DNA from 2 places in the Paenibacillus sp. N22P23 genome. Region 1 is predicted to be linked to the other one. Evidence: predicted binding sites of a transcription regulator. Region 1 holds the regulator's gene; the other holds the start of a gene.
The links. Region 1 encodes LexA, which represses DNA repair genes until DNA is damaged. Its sites were predicted from a motif close to CGAACATATGTTCG; they were not measured.
Positions count from the first base shown of each region.

Region 2: a site for LexA is predicted at 1,896-1,909, ahead of AC506A_RS27075 (Y-family DNA polymerase). Genes of this name have one in related genera too.

Region 1 covers NZ_JBXENT010000001.1:1,595,098-1,600,195, reverse strand. Annotated here, with positions in the region: gene glnA (type I glutamate--ammonia ligase) at 1-1,071, shown strand, start outside; gene AC506A_RS07610 (hypothetical protein) at 1,200-1,784, shown strand; gene lexA (transcriptional repressor LexA) at 1,881-2,501, opposite strand; gene AC506A_RS07600 (LysM peptidoglycan-binding domain-containing protein) at 2,691-3,068, shown strand; gene AC506A_RS07595 (DUF896 domain-containing protein) at 3,339-3,542, shown strand; gene AC506A_RS07590 (aldo/keto reductase) at 3,573-4,559, shown strand; gene AC506A_RS07585 (hypothetical protein) at 4,612-5,098, shown strand, end outside.
Region 2 covers NZ_JBXENT010000010.1:149,138-154,235, forward strand. Annotated here, with positions in the region: gene AC506A_RS27065 (ATP-dependent DNA ligase) at 202-1,089, shown strand; gene AC506A_RS27070 (DUF8453 domain-containing protein) at 1,140-1,745, shown strand; gene AC506A_RS27075 (Y-family DNA polymerase) at 1,928-3,208, shown strand; gene AC506A_RS27080 (YolD-like family protein) at 3,205-3,543, shown strand; gene AC506A_RS27085 (SOS response-associated peptidase) at 3,586-4,269, shown strand; gene AC506A_RS27090 (hypothetical protein) at 4,782-5,098, shown strand, end outside.

The DNA.
Region 1 (5,098 bases):
ATTGCCCGTCTGATCTGTGATGTATATATGCCAGATGGTACACCATTTGCCGGAGATCCGCGCGGCATTCTGAAGCGCGTTCTGAAGGAAGCGGAAGAGCTTGGCTTTACTGCGATGAACGTTGGACCTGAACCGGAATTTTTCCTATTCAAAACAGATGAGAAAGGCAATCCGACTACAGAGCTTAACGACCAAGGCGGATATTTCGACCTTGCGCCGATGGATCTTGGTGAGAACTGCCGCCGTGAAATCGTATTGACACTGGAAGAAATGGGCTTTGAAATCGAAGCTTCTCACCATGAGGTGGCTCCAGGTCAGCACGAAATCGACTTTAAATATGCGGATGCAATTAAAGCAGCCGATCAAATTCAAACGTTTAAGCTGGTAGTCAAAACCATTGCTCGCCAGCACGGACTGCATGCTTCGTTTATGCCGAAGCCGCTCTTCGGTGTGAATGGTTCCGGTATGCACTGTCACCAATCGTTGTTCCGCGGTAACGTAAACGCGTTCTACGATGAGAGCGACAAGCTGGGCCTTAGCCAAATCGCTCGTTATTACATGGCTGGCATGCTGAACCATGCACGTGCCTTCGCAGCGATTACGAACCCAACTGTAAATTCGTACAAGCGTCTGGTACCAGGCTATGAGGCGCCTTGTTATGTAGCATGGTCTGCGAGCAACCGCAGTCCGATGATTCGGATTCCGGCTTCACGCGGTCTCAGCACACGGATTGAAGTGCGCAGCCCAGACCCTGCGGCTAATCCATACCTAGCGCTTGCAGTTATGCTTAAAGCAGGTCTTGACGGTATCCGCAACAAGACTCCGCTGCCGGCTCCAACTGACCGTAACATCTACGTGATGACGGATGAAGAGCGTATTGAAGAAGGCATCCCGAGCTTGCCGGATGACCTGAAAGAAGCATTGACGGAGCTGCTTCGCAGCGAAGTGATTTGTGAAGCGCTTGGCGACCATGCGCTTGCACACTTCTATGAGCTTAAAGAAATCGAGTGGGACATGTACCGTACGCAAATCCACGAGTGGGAACGCGATCAGTACCTGACGCTCTACTAGAACCGGAAACCCTTGACGCCTCTGGCGTTGAGGGTTTTTTTGTGTCTGAGGATGGAAGTGTTTCCGCACTTGTACCTCTCAATCCGCATAGTATGCCACAACAGTAATACATGAAGGAGGCAGCGAGTGTGAAGGAGAGGGCGGCGACAAAAGCGGAAAAACAGTTTCGGCTTACCGGGGCGATATTATCACATGTAGCAGCAACAATGGTGCCATTCTTAAGGAAGATCGCACTGAATTATACCTATGCACTGAAATGGTCCAAGGCTATTCGAGGCGCGGATTTGGATACCTTATCCGCTCTGTTTAAGTCGGTAGTGCCTTCTGCAAAGTTAAACGGCTTCTCGACGAATGCGATTGGCTATTTCTTCGATTTCGAGTTTCCGGAGCCTATCCTTCAATATTCCATTGGAACGACGATTCCACCGGGGACAACGCAATTCACGTTCTCCACTCCGATTCATAGAGCGATTGCAAGAGCAGTTCTGCCCTTCTATAAAGCACTTCTATGTTCTTCAACTTACGCAGCTGCGGTAGCTGCGGCTGTGAACAACAACAATCGAACACGGCTATCCTATTTGATTCGACAAAAAGTAACGGCATATGCGCTTAAATCGATTCAGATTGATTTCTCCGGCATAGCCTTAAGTTTCAAGTACAAGAGCAGTAAATTCACTTATCGTCATTTGTTATTCCGTGAAATTGTAGGTTAGCTGACATTGCGGAGGTACATCTACGAGGGGAGGACCGAAAAGGGGCATTTCTTATCGCTGCTGCAGCGATAAGAAATGCCCCTTTGTTTCGTTCATTTAGTGGATGTCGCGGAAAAGTCCAATGACTTTACCGAGTATGGATACATTACGCAGACGAATAGGTTCCATCGTCGAGTTCTCCGGTTGAAGACGGATATGGTCCTTCTCTTTATAGAAGGTTTTCACAGTAGCTTCGTCTTCTTCAGTCATCGCTACGACGATATCGCCGTTCGAAGCGGTTTGCTGTTGGCGGACAATGACGTAATCGCCGTTATGAATGCCTGCTTCGATCATACTCTCTCCAACAACGCTAAGGATAAATACGTTGTGGTCACCAACCTTGTCAGCTGGAAGGGGGAAGTAATCTTCGATATTCTCTGTTGCCGTAATCGGTACACCGGCAGTTACCTTACCTACTACAGGGACCTTTGCAATGGAGAGAGGGAATGGAATCTCGTTGTCTTCGCCGTCCAAAATCTCAATCGCGCGAGGTTTGGTTGGATCGCGGCGAATAAGGCCTTTCTTCTCCAGGCGATCAAGATGGCCGTGAACAGTTGAGCTGGAAGCGAGTCCGACCGCTTCGCCAATCTCACGAACGGAAGGCGGATAGCCTTTCTCGCGTACTTCCGTCTTAATGAATTCTAGTATCGCCTGCTGGCGGTTTGAAAGTTTCGACACCGGAATCACTCCAAAGTTTCATTTGTGTCAAATTATAGCACAGAACCGGAGTTCGTACAAACATAAGTTCGAGAAACACAAGTTCGCATATTTTCACGAACAAATGTTCCAATTGCGCTTGACTGCAAACAAGCGTTCGTGTTATTCTAAATTTAACAAAAACAGAACAAACGTTTGGGGTGCTGGTGAATGATGACAACAATGTCCACTTACTCTTCTACTTATAAAGGTGAAACTCGCAATACACGCGCTGTGAAGCGTACTTGGCAAGAGAGAAGAACAGAACGTTTACTAATGAGGCTAGCCGTTGCTACATTGTTTTTCGTACTGCTTTTCACAGGATTGTCACTGATGACAAGCCAAGCTAACAGTGAGCATCCGACAGCACCTACTGCTTCGGAGCAGATCGTCATTGTTGGCTCCGGTGACACACTTTGGAATATCGCTAGCAGTATTCGCAAGGAAGGTGAAGATATTCGTCATGTTGTTTTCGACTTGAAACAACGGAACAACTTGACCTCTAGCTCGCTGCAAGCCGGACAATCCTTAATTATTCCTGCCGAATAACTAGATGATATACCGCATCTACTTCTATAATAGGAATACATACTTACAAGAACGTTCTATAAGCATCTGCATTCACAAGTCTGAGCCCCCGTTGCTCAGGCTTTTTTCATTTTCGTGGTATAACGTATAAATAGGGTGAACTTGACGTGATGGAGCGCGGTCAAGACTAGTGGAATCAAGCGCTGGAGAGGTCCATTTCGCCTTGACAATGGGCAATTAAAAATGTCAAAGTAAAGAATGACATGTTGGCCGATTCAGGAAAGGAGCATAATGGATATGGAGAAGATCATCGCCCGTATTAATGAATTATCCAGAAAGAACAAAACAGTAGGGTTATCCCCGGAGGAACTGGTCGAACGCGACGAGCTTCGCCGTCTATATCTTGAGAATTTCAAGAAAAACTTCCGTAATCAACTCGATACCATTAAATATGTGGAGGATGAAGAGGACGGGGACGATACGATCAAGCATTAGCAGCAGTCTATTCGAAGGAGGACATGTAGCATGCAATATCGTTTACTTGGCCGAAGCGGTTTAGCCGTATCGGAGCTTTGTTTAGGTACAATGACGTTCGGTAACACGACGAGCGAGACGGATTCGATAGAGATGATGAATCGTTTCTTCGAGAAAGGCGGCAATTTCCTCGATACTGCGAACGTATATGTTTCCGGGCGTTCTGAAGAGATTGTAGGTAAGGCGATAAAAGATAGACGCTCCGAAGTTGTACTCGCAACGAAAGTGAGATTTGCGACCGCAAACCATCCAAACGGCGTTGGTGTTTCCAGAAAGCATATTATGGATGCTGTTGAAGCAAGCTTGAAGAGACTGGATACCGACTATATCGACCTCTACCAAGTTCATGTATGGGATCACGCTACACCGATCGAAGAGACGCTTCGCGCGCTCGATGATCTGGTTACATCAGGGAAAGTTCGTTATATCGGCTGTTCCAATTTCTTCGCATGGCAGCTCATGAAGTCTTTGTCTACGAGCGATTGGAATCGTTATGTTCGTTTTATCTCGATTCAACCGCAATACAGCCTGGTTAGTCGTGAGATGGACCGCGAGATGTTGTCTTTGTGCTTGGAAGAGAATGTAGGTATTATTCCTTGGGCACCACTAGGCGGCGGATTTCTGACAGGCAGGTACACACAAGATGAGCCTGTAAGTGGAAGATTAACTTCCAAGCAAGGTGAGAGCTCGTGGGCAAATCGTGCTAGCGAGGATAATTTCGCAGTGCTTGAAGCAGTCCTAAGCGCAGCGAAAGAACTGGATCGAACACCTGCTCAAGTCGCGCTGTCATGGCTGCTTCAACGTAAAGGGATAACGTCTCCAATCTTTGGCGCTAGCACATTGGAACAGTTTGAAGAAAATATGGGTGCTATCGGTTGGACGATGCCGGATTCAGTATGGAACAAGCTGGACGAAGTAAGCGCATTGCCTAGCGAATATCCGAACCGTTTTATTGCGAAATTCGCTAGACCGATCTAACTTAGAGCAAGCAGATTTACAGCGTGTTTAAGATTATGAAGGAGGAACACCCTTGTCAAGATCGTGGGAACGTAAAGTACAGAAGAACCAAGCAGAAATTAACAAACAACGTAAGAAGCATGGAAAGGCGCCGCTTATGGCGGCCAAATCAAGTGCAGAGAAGCTCGACACCTATAAAGGAAGAAGCTACTTGATGCCAGCATTTCTGCTGCTGTTCATCCTTTTCTATGTGATCGTAACGGTTACTGCTGATACGTATAAGCAGACAGGTAACATGTTCTGGCTGACAGTAGCGTGTTATGTCATCTTAGCTTTGCTCTTCACGCTGCGCCGCCCGTATCTTTCGGTCGGCGGTGACTTTATTCGTTCCCGTCGCTTCACCGGTGATCGCTCGATTTATGTGAGCAACATAAAGGCCATTACCTCGCAGAAGGGCTACATAGTCGTTGAGCAGCATAAAGGCGGAAACTGGGTGTTCTCGCGTGTAATCAACCGTTTCCCGACGGATCAGATGTCGGAGCGTTTGCGGACGTTTTCCG
Region 2 (5,098 bases), on a different contig from region 1:
AGCATATTTATTCCACGCCGCAGCCCCCGGTTATAATAGGGGCTTTATGTATTTTCGGAGTTACCTTTTCATATAGAAATCGTGTTTGCCGGTGGTAATCTGCTTGATGGTGCATCTGCACTATATTCTCAGCCGAGCCAGCCATTACATATATCATGTTCCACCACCGCATGCTATGGTCATGGGTGGAGGTTATTGCTTATGCTTAATCAACCGATAAAACCAATGCTGCTACAACCTTTGACGCCAGAGAAGATTAAATCAAGCTGGCTGTCGAGTCTGAAATGGGATGGTTTTCGCGTCCAAATTCACTATTCCGCCGGTAATGTGCGAGCGTTCACTCGTCACGGCACAGAAGTAACCGACCGTTTTCCAGAGCTCCAACAAATCAAATTAAATGCAAAGTCAGCGATACTTGATGGAGAATGCATTGCATTCGATCTTACCCAGATTGCCGATCAGACAAAATATTGGTGGGACGACGCAATGACGCGATTTAATACAAAGAAACCTGCAGCAGTTCAGCAAATTTGCAGGACTATAAAGGCTCATTTCCCTGTCTGGGACGTCGTATGGGTGAATGGCGAGTCTGTCACTCAGAAGACATTTCTGCAACGCAGGGAACTGCTTCAAGCGATTGTACCACCGTCAGATGTTGTCTCTGTCACTCCCTTATATGAAAACGGCACACAGCTATTCTTGAACGCTCAACAGCAGGGACTAGAAGGGATAGTCCAGTACAATGGCGATGCACCGTATTATTTAGATTCACGGCCGCAGAACGTCATCGTTAAAGTGAAGGCATATCAATACGCAACTTGCCAGATTTCTTCGATCCGAAAGAAAGAATTTGGGTGGGGTCTGCAGTTAGATGGTAAATATGTCGGCGTTATTGAATTCCCCCCACATCGGGACGTTATACGAGCATTTCACGCCATTTCTAAGCAGATAACAATAGGGGAGAATAAAGAATGGGTCTTCCTTGAAAAAGTCTTGAGCTGCCGGGTAAAATACCAATGCACGACAAAAGATGGAAAGCTCCGTTCTCCTAAATTCGAGGAATTCTGCAGTGCTAGTTCTGTGGTATAATTAAAACAGCGTTTCGCAGAAACTAATCCTTTTTAGAGAGAGGAATTACATTGTTATTACTCGCCGCAACTCCAAGTACGGCACCTGAATATACAGGTGATTGGATCTCATTTTCCGGAAGTATAGTCGGAGCATTAATCACAGTTGTCACGTTTTGGCTTACTCTAAGATATTACAGAGAAAAAGATAAAGCCGATGCTCATGACAAGGAAGTAAAGCAGCGGCTAAGTATTGCGCCATATCTGTATGTGAAGGCTACAATGCTTGATAATCACCAAAATGCTCATTATTCGATAAACTTTAACTCTGCTGAGAACGGTACTATGAACGTTCTTACAAGTACTTTTATTGTTAAAAATGTCGGTCTCGGAACAGCAGTAGAAATTTCTTTTCCAAGGTTATATCCGTTTCCAAATGCCAACGTAAGAGATGCAAATATCATACTTGCTCCTGGAGAGTCCACGACGGTTGAGTTATCAGCTGATTTCAATGGACTCAGGAGCGGGGTAGGGAATACAATTTGGTTAACTTGCAACTACAGTGACCTATTAGGGAATAATTATCAGCAAAGTATTTCGCTGAATATTGATTTAGAAAAAAAATATTTTAGAGTCCAGGGTACTTCTAAACCAGAGTTAAAATCTCTTGAGGATTGAAAATATTTAGTTGTACAATGCCGGAGGCTGCTGCTTCCGGCATTTTTATTTTTTTAGCGGGCTCTCTCATGAAAGCCATTAGTGGAAAAATCCGTATGCACAAAAAATTTCCTTTGATAAAACACACGAGTGTGCCATATAATACATAAACGAACATATGTTCTAATCAGCGGAGGTGGAGCATGCAATTCGACATCGATAAATTACCGAGACATAACATCATGTGCATCGATGCCAAATCGTTCTACGCCAGTGTTGAATGCGTTTTGAGGGGCCTTGATCCCATGACAACGTATTTGGCTGTCGTCGGCGATCTTTCGCGTCGTGGTTCGGTGTGCTTAGCTGCCAGTCCCTTGATGAAAAAACATTATGGCATCAAAACGGGGTCCCGTTTGTTCGAGATTCCTCACGATCCTAAAATTCATATCGTGCAAGCGCGCATGCAGACGTATCTTGATTTTGCAATGGAAGTGCCGAAAATCCTGCAACGGTATATGCCAATCGAATGCATTTGTGTGTACTCCATTGACGAGCTATTCGGGGTACTGGACCACAATATCTTCGGAGACAAATGGAGTGTCGCGCGTGAAATTCAGTATGCTATTAAGACACAACTCGGAATTCCTACTGCAATTGGCATGGGCGATAACTACTTCCAAGCCAAGGCTTGTCTCGATATCCTTGCCAAGAAGAATGTCTCAACTGATTATATAGACGAAGTATCCTATGAGACGTTCGCTCAAAAAATATGGGATCATCCGGTTCGGGACTGTTGGGGTGTCGGCAGCCGGATGGAGAAAAATTTAGCACGAATCGGTATTTTTAAAATCGGTGATCTCGCAAAGGCGAATCTCACCCGAATGAAAGCCCGCTTCGGTATCATTGGCGAGCAGCTCGTTTACCACGCGCAGGGCATCGATCTGACAAATCCTTATTACAAACCAGAGTTGAGCCAGAATTCAATTGTTCAGAAAGGCTTCGGCGCCGGCATCACTCTCCTTCGGGACTATAATTACAGGGATGAAATTGTTACTGCGATCCTCGACCAAACCGAGATTGTCGCCTCGCGTGCTCGAGCGGCAAAAATGACTGGCCGTACGATCAATTTAGCTATCGGTTATTCTGACCAATTAGGGGGCGGGGGATTCAGTAAAGCCCGGACGATATCCGTCCCGACCAATCTTACGCATAAGATGTTCCACGTATGCAAGGAGCTCTTCTACGACAATGACAACAAGACTGCTCCAGTACGCAACATTCACGTTGGCTTGACCAACTTGGTTCCAGATGAAGTCACACAGCTTGACTTGTTCGAGGATGATACAAAAGATCGCCAATTGGCTGAGGCTATGGATAGCATTCGCAAGCGTTTCGGTACAACGGCAATTACCTGGGCACGTAGCTATTCGAATGGCGGAACAGCAATTGATCGGGCCGGAAAAATTGGAGGTCATAATGCATGATTAAAGACCGCGGAAGAATCAAGTGGGCGCCGTTCCTCATCCCAGAGCATAAGAAACGGATCGCCAAGATGTATCAGGCAGAGGATGACGTTGCGCAACCGGTGCTCGATGAGCAAAGACTTGAGGAGCTGCAGGAGAGAATAGCAGAAGCACTTGAAAATAATTCGCTTCTTGTGGTTACTTACTATCTAGACAATCGAATCCGAACCGTAACGGGGAATATTAAAAAGGTCGATTCCATATTAAGCGTGCTTCATCTCTATTCGCCAGATGGAGCAGTGAAACTCCCGCTTCAGTCGATTATTAATCTACAAGTTGACTGGCAGGTTGACTAATCGCCTAAAGCGAAGGTTATTATAGGTTCAGGAGGGATGCATATGTGTGGGAGATTCACAATAACGGCCGAGCTAAATGAAGTCATTGAAGCATTCTCTATCGATGAAGTGAACTACAATTTCGAGAAACGAGTGAACGCAGCTCCTACACAAACGGTCCCGTGCATCGTTGAGCGTGATGGGAAGCGGGTGCTAGAAGGGCTGCGATGGGGTCTTATACCATTTTGGTCAAAAGACGCTAAGATCGCTTACAAGACGATAAACGCCCGCGCGGAAGGCATAGAAAAGAAGCCCGCGTTCCGTCATCTGCTGAAACGGAATCGCGTACTCATAGTCAGTAACGGTTTCCTAGAATGGAAGCAAGAGAATGATCGCAAGCAGCCATACCGCTTTCAATTGGATTCGCGGGGCGTTTATGGGTTTGCGGGCTTGTATGATTCCTGGCAGGATCCATCATCCGGCATTGAGATTAGATCAACAACAATCATCACTACAACACCGAATACTATCGTCGCTGATGTGCACGATCGAATGCCTGTTATTTTGACAGGTCCGGAGGCAGATGATTGGCTAAGTCCACAGATGGAAGAAACTCAAGAAGTTCTGAGTTTTCTGAAGCCGTATCCTGCTGAGCGAATGTTCAAATATCCCGTCTCCAGGGATATAGGTAGCGTGAAGAATAACAGTTTTGATTTGTTAGAGGATATCTCTTTAAATTCGTTGTAATTAATGAACGCCAACACATTATCTGTGATGGAGTTTTTTGATTTAGGTTACTGTTTTGTCTGAACTCGCAGATAAAGAAAAGGTTTGAGGATTACGCGAATTACGCTACGGGACACGTTAGTTCATTTGAAGCCAGTAGCAGTCTAAGACTTTATTTTTCAAGTCTTAGCTCGCTGCTGATTCTTTTTATGGATCAGTTTAAAACTTATTTTTCAAAAGCTACCGATTTTCCACCTTGAAAACCGCGTCAAATCAACAACTCATGTCTAATACTTTATTTTCATCAAACATCTATGATTAGAGAAGCCTGCAGCTTATGCAGGCTTCTTTTTTCATCTTTTGAATCCAGCGAAATTACTATATATAAATAGTATTTTTCAAAATACTACTTAAAAGTATTATTTCTTGATACTCCGGCAAGACTATATGAATTTATCATGTATATCTAGATTCTAGGCGGGAAATAAAGACTAATAACTAATGAATATTAGGAATAGGAGGATAGTATCTTTATGGGGAAAGTTGGTATCAGGGATCACAAATACTATGATCGATCAAAGTATCCATCATGGAAAGAAGAAGAGCATCAAGCACTAATTGATCGTGTGAATTCGGGAGTTCAGGCTGGAAATACAAAGAACGCTGTTTTCAAAGAATTGGCGGTGGAAAAAGGTTTAGCAGCACAAACAATACAGAATCATTATCATCGTGCCATAAAAAAGCTTGGAAAACTAAATAGAAAGCGCCAGTTGCCGGCACGTAAGTTGGCATGGACCGCTGAGAAGGATTCCATGATCCTTGAAGCAGCGAGTAATGGAAATAAGCTGAA